2 regions of the Aurantimonas sp. NFXS3 genome follow, and region 2 is predicted to be linked to the other one. Evidence: predicted binding sites of a transcription regulator. Region 2 holds the regulator's gene; the other holds the start of a gene.
The links. Region 2 encodes LexA, which represses DNA repair genes until DNA is damaged. Its sites were predicted from a motif close to TGTTCNNNNTGTGTTCNG; they were not measured.

Region 1 (3,407 bases), on a different contig from region 2:
GGAGCGGCTGGCACCGGAGATCGTCGCCGTGCGCGACGCGCTGGCCGGCGAAGGCGCGCTGATCGCCCGCATGTCCGGCTCCGGCGCAACCGTCTACGGATTGTTCGAGGACGACGCCCGGCTTGCCCGCGCGCGTAGCCGGATCGCCGCGTCCCATCCCGAATGGTGGCTGTCCGGTGCCGAGCACCGCGCCGCCCCCGCAGACATGCCAAGGGAAGCCCCATGAGCGACGAACGACCCTTCATCGCGTTGTCCATCGCGATCCTCACCGTCTCCGACACCCGCAGCCTCGACGAGGACCGCTCCGGCTCGCTGCTGGTGGAACGGCTGACCGAGGCCGGCCACCGGGTCGCGGACCGGCAGATCGTCACCGACGACGTGCCGGCGATCCAGGAGGTCGTCCAGGGCTGGTGCAGGCGCGACGACGTCGATGTGGTGATCACCACCGGCGGCACTGGCTTTACCGGCCGCGACGTGACGCCCGAGGCGCTGGAGCCGCTGTTCGAAAAGCGCATGGACGGCTTCTCGGCGGTCTTCCACCGCATCTCCTACGACAAGATCGGCGTCTCGACGATCCAGTCGCGGGCGACGGGCGGCGTCATCGATGCCACCTTCGTCTTCGCCCTGCCAGGCTCGCCCGGCGCCTGCCGCGATGCCTGGGATCACATTCTCAAGGCGCAGCTCGACTACCGCCACAAGCCCTGCAATTTCGTCGAGATCATGCCGCGTCTGGACGAGCATCTGCGCCGCGGCGGCCGGACCGCCTGAACCGCACGGTCAGCTCGCGGGCCGGCCCCGTACCGCCGGGCGGATGAAGGCCCGCATCCGTGTCACCGCAACGCCCTTGGCAACCTCCTCGAGGCTGAAGGCGAGCTTCGACAAGCCGATCGCCTGGCGCTTCTGGACCAGGAACCCTTCGGCCATCGCCGTGCGGATCTGGCGCAGCCGGGCAAAGAAGCCGGGCTGGTCGTTCGGCGCCCGGCGGAAGCGCGCCGCCTGCGTCTTCGCCCGTCCCGCCCCCACCATGTCGGCATGCTCGACCACGGCCTCCATCCAGCCGGGCAGAAGCCGCGCGCCCGGCTCCAGCAGCAGCAGCCAGTCGCCCCGCGCCGTCTCGATGGCGTCGCGGAAATCCTCCGCTGCGACGATCCGGCATCCGGCGTGGTCGGAGACCTTGCGGGCATTGTCCCCCATGCCGCGATCGACCAGCACGACCTCGCGCACCAGCCCCTCGACGGCGCCGGGTATCAGCGGCGCGAGGGTCGCCGCCAGCCAGTGATCCTCGGGTCCACAGTCGATGAAAACGCTCAGCATCCCTTTCGTCTAGCCGAGCCCATCGGCCCTGACCAGATCGGAACGTTTTTGTTCTTGTCTTGTTCTCTTAACGGGTTTAGGACGTCAGTCACAGAACGCAGCCGGAACATGGGGAGAGCAACGTCATGCAGGACATCGCCAAGGCCGATCAGGCCGCCTTCTCCGCGCCGGACGGCGTCGATATCGCCAACCACATCATCGGCGAGGCCGGACTGCGCATCGGCTTCGAGCGGCGGCGCGGTCGCGGCGCCGGGCTCAACCCGAGCGGGCGCTTCGAACCGTTCAAGCGGCAGGCCGTCGACGATGGCTGGAACACGCTGGACGAGCTGCCGGCCTTCAAGACAGACGTGCAGGTCGAAAAGCCCAAGACCATCATCAGCCGCAACACCTCGCCGGACATCTCCTTCGATCGCTCGATCAATCCGTATCGCGGCTGCGAGCATGGCTGCGTCTACTGCTTCGCGCGGCCGTCCCACGCCTATATGGGGCTGTCCGCCGGCCTCGATTTCGAATCCAAGCTGTTCGCCAAGCCGAATGCCGCCGAGCTCCTGGAACGCGAATTGTCCAAGCCCGGCTATCAGGTGAAGTCGATCGCCATCGGCACCAACACCGATCCCTACCAGCCGATCGAGAAGAGCTGGCGGGTGATGCGCGAGATCCTCGAGGTGCTGGAGGCCGCCAACCATCCGGTCGGCATCGTCACCAAGTCAGCGCTGGTCCTGCGCGACATCGACATCCTGTCGCGCATGGCCGCCAAGGGGCTGGCCAAGGTGGCGCTGTCGGTGACCACCCTCGACCGGACGCTGGCGCGGGCGATGGAGCCGCGGGCGGCGACCCCGACCAAGCGGCTGGAGGCGGTCAAGGCGCTCAGCGAGGCCGGCGTGCCGACCATGGTGATGACCGCGCCGATCATTCCCGGCCTCACCGATTCGGAGATCGAGCGGCTCCTGGAAGCAGCGCAGACCGCCGGCGCAAGGGAGGTCGGCTACGTCCTCCTGCGCATGCCGCTGGAAGTCTCGCCGCTGTTCAAGGACTGGCTGCTGCGCCACTACCCGAACCGCTACCGGCATGTCCTGTCGCTGCTGCGCTCGATGCGCGACGGCAAGGATTACGACGCCGAATGGGGCAAGCGGATGCGCGGCACCGGGCCCTATGCCTTCCAGATCCGCCGGCGCTTCGAGATGGCGGCGCGCCGGCTCGGCCTGAACGAGAGCCGCACGCAGTTGCGCTGCGATCTGTTCACCCCGCCGCGCGGCGCAGGCGTCCAGCTCGCCCTGCTCTGACGCCAGGGATACCCCATCGTCCGGCCTCCCCCTCGGCCGGATGGTCTCGCCGGTTTGCCACCCCGAACACGGCGAGGCTTGTGGAGAATCGGAGAATGCGCGAGTCTCGCCGCAACATGGCTCGCCGTTCCTCCGATTCTCCCGTTCGCGCAAAGAAATCCGCGCGCCGCCCCGCCGTCGCGGCCGGGCCCGACTTCTCGCGCGAGGCCGGGCTTCTGGCCGACGGCAAGCGCTTCGTCGCCGGGATCGACGAGGCCGGGCGCGGGCCGTTGGCCGGGCCAGTGGTCACGGCCGCGGTGATCTTTCCCACCCGCGACTTTCCCGACGGGCTGAACGATTCCAAGAAGCTGACCGCCGAGGACCGCGAGCGGCTGTTCGCCGAGATCGTCGCCAAGGGCTGGATCGGGATCGCCTCGGCCAGCGCCGACGAGATCGACCGCTTCAACATCCGCGGCGCCACCCTCCTCGCCATGCGGCGGGCGCTGCATGCCTTGCCGCAAGCCCCCTGCCATGTCCTCGTCGACGGGCGCGACGTGCCGCCCGCCCTGCGCTGCGCCGGCACGGCGGTCATCTCCGGCGACGCCCTCAGCCTCAGCATCGCGGCCGCCTCGATCGTTGCCAAGGTGACGCGCGACCGGATCATGGCGCGGGCCTGCCGGGCCTATGAGGGTTACGGCTTTTCCCGCCATATGGGCTACGGCACGCCCGAGCATCTCGGCGCCATCGCCCGGCTCGGCCCGACGCCGATCCATCGGATGAGCTTCAGCCCGCTGCGCCGCGACCTGCTCGACGCCGCCGAATAGGCCGGAC
Region 2 (3,407 bases):
CCGCGAATGGCTGCGCGGCACGGGGCTCGCCCATGTCCTGTCGATCTCGGGCCTGCACATGGCGATCGTCGCCGGCTTCGCCATGCTGGCCGTGCGGTCGTCGCTGTCGCTCGTGCCGGCCATCTCGCTGCGCCTGCCGGCCAAGAAGATCGCCGCCATCGTCGCGCTCGTGGTCGCGGCGATCTATCTGGCGATCTCGGGCGCCAATGTCGCGACCCAGCGCTCCTTCGTCATGCTGGCGATCATGCTCGGCGCGGTGCTGATCGACCGCCCCGCCCTGACGCTTCGCAACGTCGCGATCGCTGCCATCGTCGTCATCCTCGTCGCTCCGCATGCGGTGATGACCGCCAGCTTCCAGATGAGCTTTGCGGCGACCGTGGCGCTGATCGGCGGCTATGCGGCCCTGTCGCAATGGCGGGCAGGGCGCGAACGCGGCCGCGAGACGGATAGGGGCGTCGCCGGCAAGATCCTCGTCGCGCTCTCTGCGATCATGGTCACGTCGCTTCTCGCGGGATCGGCGACCGCGCCTTATGCCGCCTATCACTTCCACCGGATGGCGGCCTTCGGCTTCGTCGCCAATCTCCTGACCATGCCGCTGTTCACGCTGTGGATCATGCCGCTGGCGCTGGTGGGAACGCTGCTGATTCCGTTCGGGCTCGACGCCTGGCCGTTCCAGGCGATGGGTGCCGGCCTCTGGCTCGTCTTCGAGATCGCCCGCAACGTCTATGCCTGGCTGCCGGACCAGGCGATCGGACGCATGACCGCATCGGGACTTCTGCTGCTGACGGCGGCGATCCTCACCGCGTCCTGTCTGGCAAGCCGGTTGCGCTGGCTTGGCCTGCCGCTGGCACTCGCCGGATTCGTCGCAGCGCCCGACAGGACGGTCCCACCGGAACTGCTGATCTTCGAGGACGGCAAGGAGGTCGCGACTCTCGCGGCGGAGGGCCAGCTTGCTTTCCTTCGTGCAAGGCCCAGCGGTTTCATCGCGGAACAATGGGAGCGGGCCTTCGAGGCGCGGGCGCCGCGGGGCACGGACACCGAGCGGATCCGTGCGACGATTCCCGCCGAGTGCGCGGCCAAATACTGCCGCTTCACCACGCGCGGCGGCCTGCGGGTGGTCTGGACGGAGGATTATGCCCGCACGGGCAATGCCTGCGACGAGGCGGATGTTGCCATCGTCTCACGGGCGATCCGGCTTGCCGAATGCCGGTCCGGCGCGGCTCTGGTGACGCTGCGCACGCTGCGGCGGACCGGCTCGCTGGCGATCGGCCGGGAGGCGGCGACAGGCCGGCCCCGCATCGTGCAGGCAATCAGCGATCCACCCGAACGCTGGAACGTCCATCGGCTGGCGCCCTGGCCGGAATATTGGCGCAAGCCTGCTGCACCGGACCCGCAGGTGCCTGTCACGCAACCCGCGTCGGCGACCGTCAGCAATGGCGGCTCGGCCAGCGCAGGCCGAACCGCGACGACTGCGCCCTGAGCGAGGACGAGCCGGTTTCGGGCCTCAACGCTTCGGGCGCAAGTCGCGAGGCCCTATCACCCGTTCTGCGCCGACCGCGTCGCGTCCGGAGCGGTCAGTAGCGGCGGATCAGGCCGATCAGCTTGCCCTGGACCTTGACCCTGTCCGAGCCAAAGATCCGGGTTTCATAGGCCGGATTTGCCGCCTCCAGCGCGATGGTGTCGCCGCGACGGCGGAATCGCTTGAGCGTCGCTTCCTCGTCGTCGACGAGGGCGACCACGATCTCGCCCGGAGTCGCGGTGTCCCCCCGGCGGATGACCACCGTGTCGCCGTCGAGAATGCCGGCCTCGATCATCGAATCGCCCTTCACTTCGAGGGCGTAATGCTCGCCGCTGCCCAGCATATCCGGCGGAACGACGATGGAATGGGTGTTGTGCTGGATGGCCGAGATCGGCACGCCGGCGGCAATGCGCCCCATGACAGGAATGGCCGTCGAGGCGGACGCCTTGGCCGGCGCCGGCTGAGCCGCGGGTGCGGGCCGGGCCGCGTCGCGGCTGCCTTCGATGACGCTCGGCTTGAAGCCGGTGCGCCCGACTGGGGCCGGGCGGTTGCCCTGAATCGACTCGGGCAGTTTCAGGATTTCCAGCGCGCGGGCCCGGTTGGGCAGGCGGCGGATGAAGCCCCGCTCCTCGAGCGCGGTGATCAGGCGGTGAATGCCGGACTTGGACCGCAGGTCCAGCGCGTCCTTCATTTCATCGAAGGACGGGGGCACACCAGTCTCGCGCACCCGATCGTTCACGAAGACCAGAAGATCGTGCTGCTTGCGCGTCAGCATCCGGGCGACTCCTCAAAACAAAACCTGAACAAACCTATCTGTTCTAGTTGTGTTCCGCAAGTGGCTCCAGCGCCGTCAGGGGGACGTAATCGCAGGGATCGCCCGCTTCGGCCGGTGCGGCGCGGACAGGGCGGACGAGCAGCGCATCGGCCGCGGCATAGATCGACAGCAGCGAGGAATCCTGCCGCGACAACGGCACGATGCGGGGTGGGCCGGCGCCGTCCGGTTCGATCCGGGCGCGCACGAAATCCGTGCGGTCGCCATTGTCCGGCATCGGCGCGGCGAGAATACCCCGGCGGTACAGCGGACGCGCGGGACGGCCTGCGAGGCGCCGAACCAGCGGTGCCAGGAACAGGGTCGCGGCGACCATGGAGGAGGCGGGGTTGCCGGGCAGGCCGACGACCCGCATGTCGCCCAGCCTGCCGGCCATCAGCGGCTTGCCGGGTCGCATGGCCACCTTCCAGAAGTCGAGGGAGACGCCATGAGCGGCGAAGACCTTGCCGACGAGATCGTGGTCGCCGACCGATGCGCCGCCGATGGTGACGAAGATGTCGGCGCCGTCCGCGATCGCCTGTGTCAGCTGGGCATCGATGGCCGCTTCGCGGTCGGGCGCGATCCCGCAATTCAGCGGCAGGCCGCCGGCCTCGCGCACCAGTGCGGCGACACCGAAGGTGTTGGAGGCGACGATCTGCGACGGACCGATGGGTTCGCCGGGCAGGACGAGTTCGTCGCCGGTCGCCAGGATCGCCACGCGGGGCCGGCCGCGTACCGGGATCGACGGATGACCACCGCTGGCGGCCAGCGCGATGGCGCCCGGGGTCAGCACGGTGCCGGCGGTGAGAAGCGGCGTGCCCGCGGCGAAATCGATTCCCGCCGGGCGGATGTGCTGGCCGACGACGACCGGCGCCGTCGCGGTGACCGTGCTGTCCCGACGGTGGGCGTTCTCCTGGATCAGGATGGCGTCGGCGCCAGCGGGAACCGGCGCGCCGGTGGATATGCGGATGGTCTCGCCCGGCTGCAGCGTGCCGTCATAGGCGTGGCCGGCGGCCGATTCGCCGACGAGCCGCAGGGAGGGGAAGGGCGCTTCGTCGCCGAGGTCGGCGGCGCGGACCG

Region 1: a site for LexA is predicted at 1,364-1,381, ahead of J3367_RS09795 (PA0069 family radical SAM protein). Genes of this name have one in related genera too.

Annotation. Positions count from the first base shown of each region.
Region 1 covers NZ_JAGDDZ010000002.1:977,686-981,092, reverse strand. The annotation lists gene J3367_RS09810 (4-(cytidine 5'-diphospho)-2-C-methyl-D-erythritol kinase) at 1-226, shown strand, start outside; gene moaB (molybdenum cofactor biosynthesis protein B) at 223-768, shown strand; gene J3367_RS09800 (hypothetical protein) at 778-1,314, opposite strand; gene J3367_RS09795 (PA0069 family radical SAM protein) at 1,440-2,597, shown strand; gene J3367_RS09790 (ribonuclease HII) at 2,693-3,400, shown strand.
Region 2 covers NZ_JAGDDZ010000005.1:137,416-140,822, reverse strand. The annotation lists gene J3367_RS15060 (ComEC/Rec2 family competence protein) at 1-1,480, shown strand, start outside; gene lexA (transcriptional repressor LexA) at 1,575-2,294, opposite strand; gene glp (gephyrin-like molybdotransferase Glp) at 2,338-3,407, opposite strand, start outside.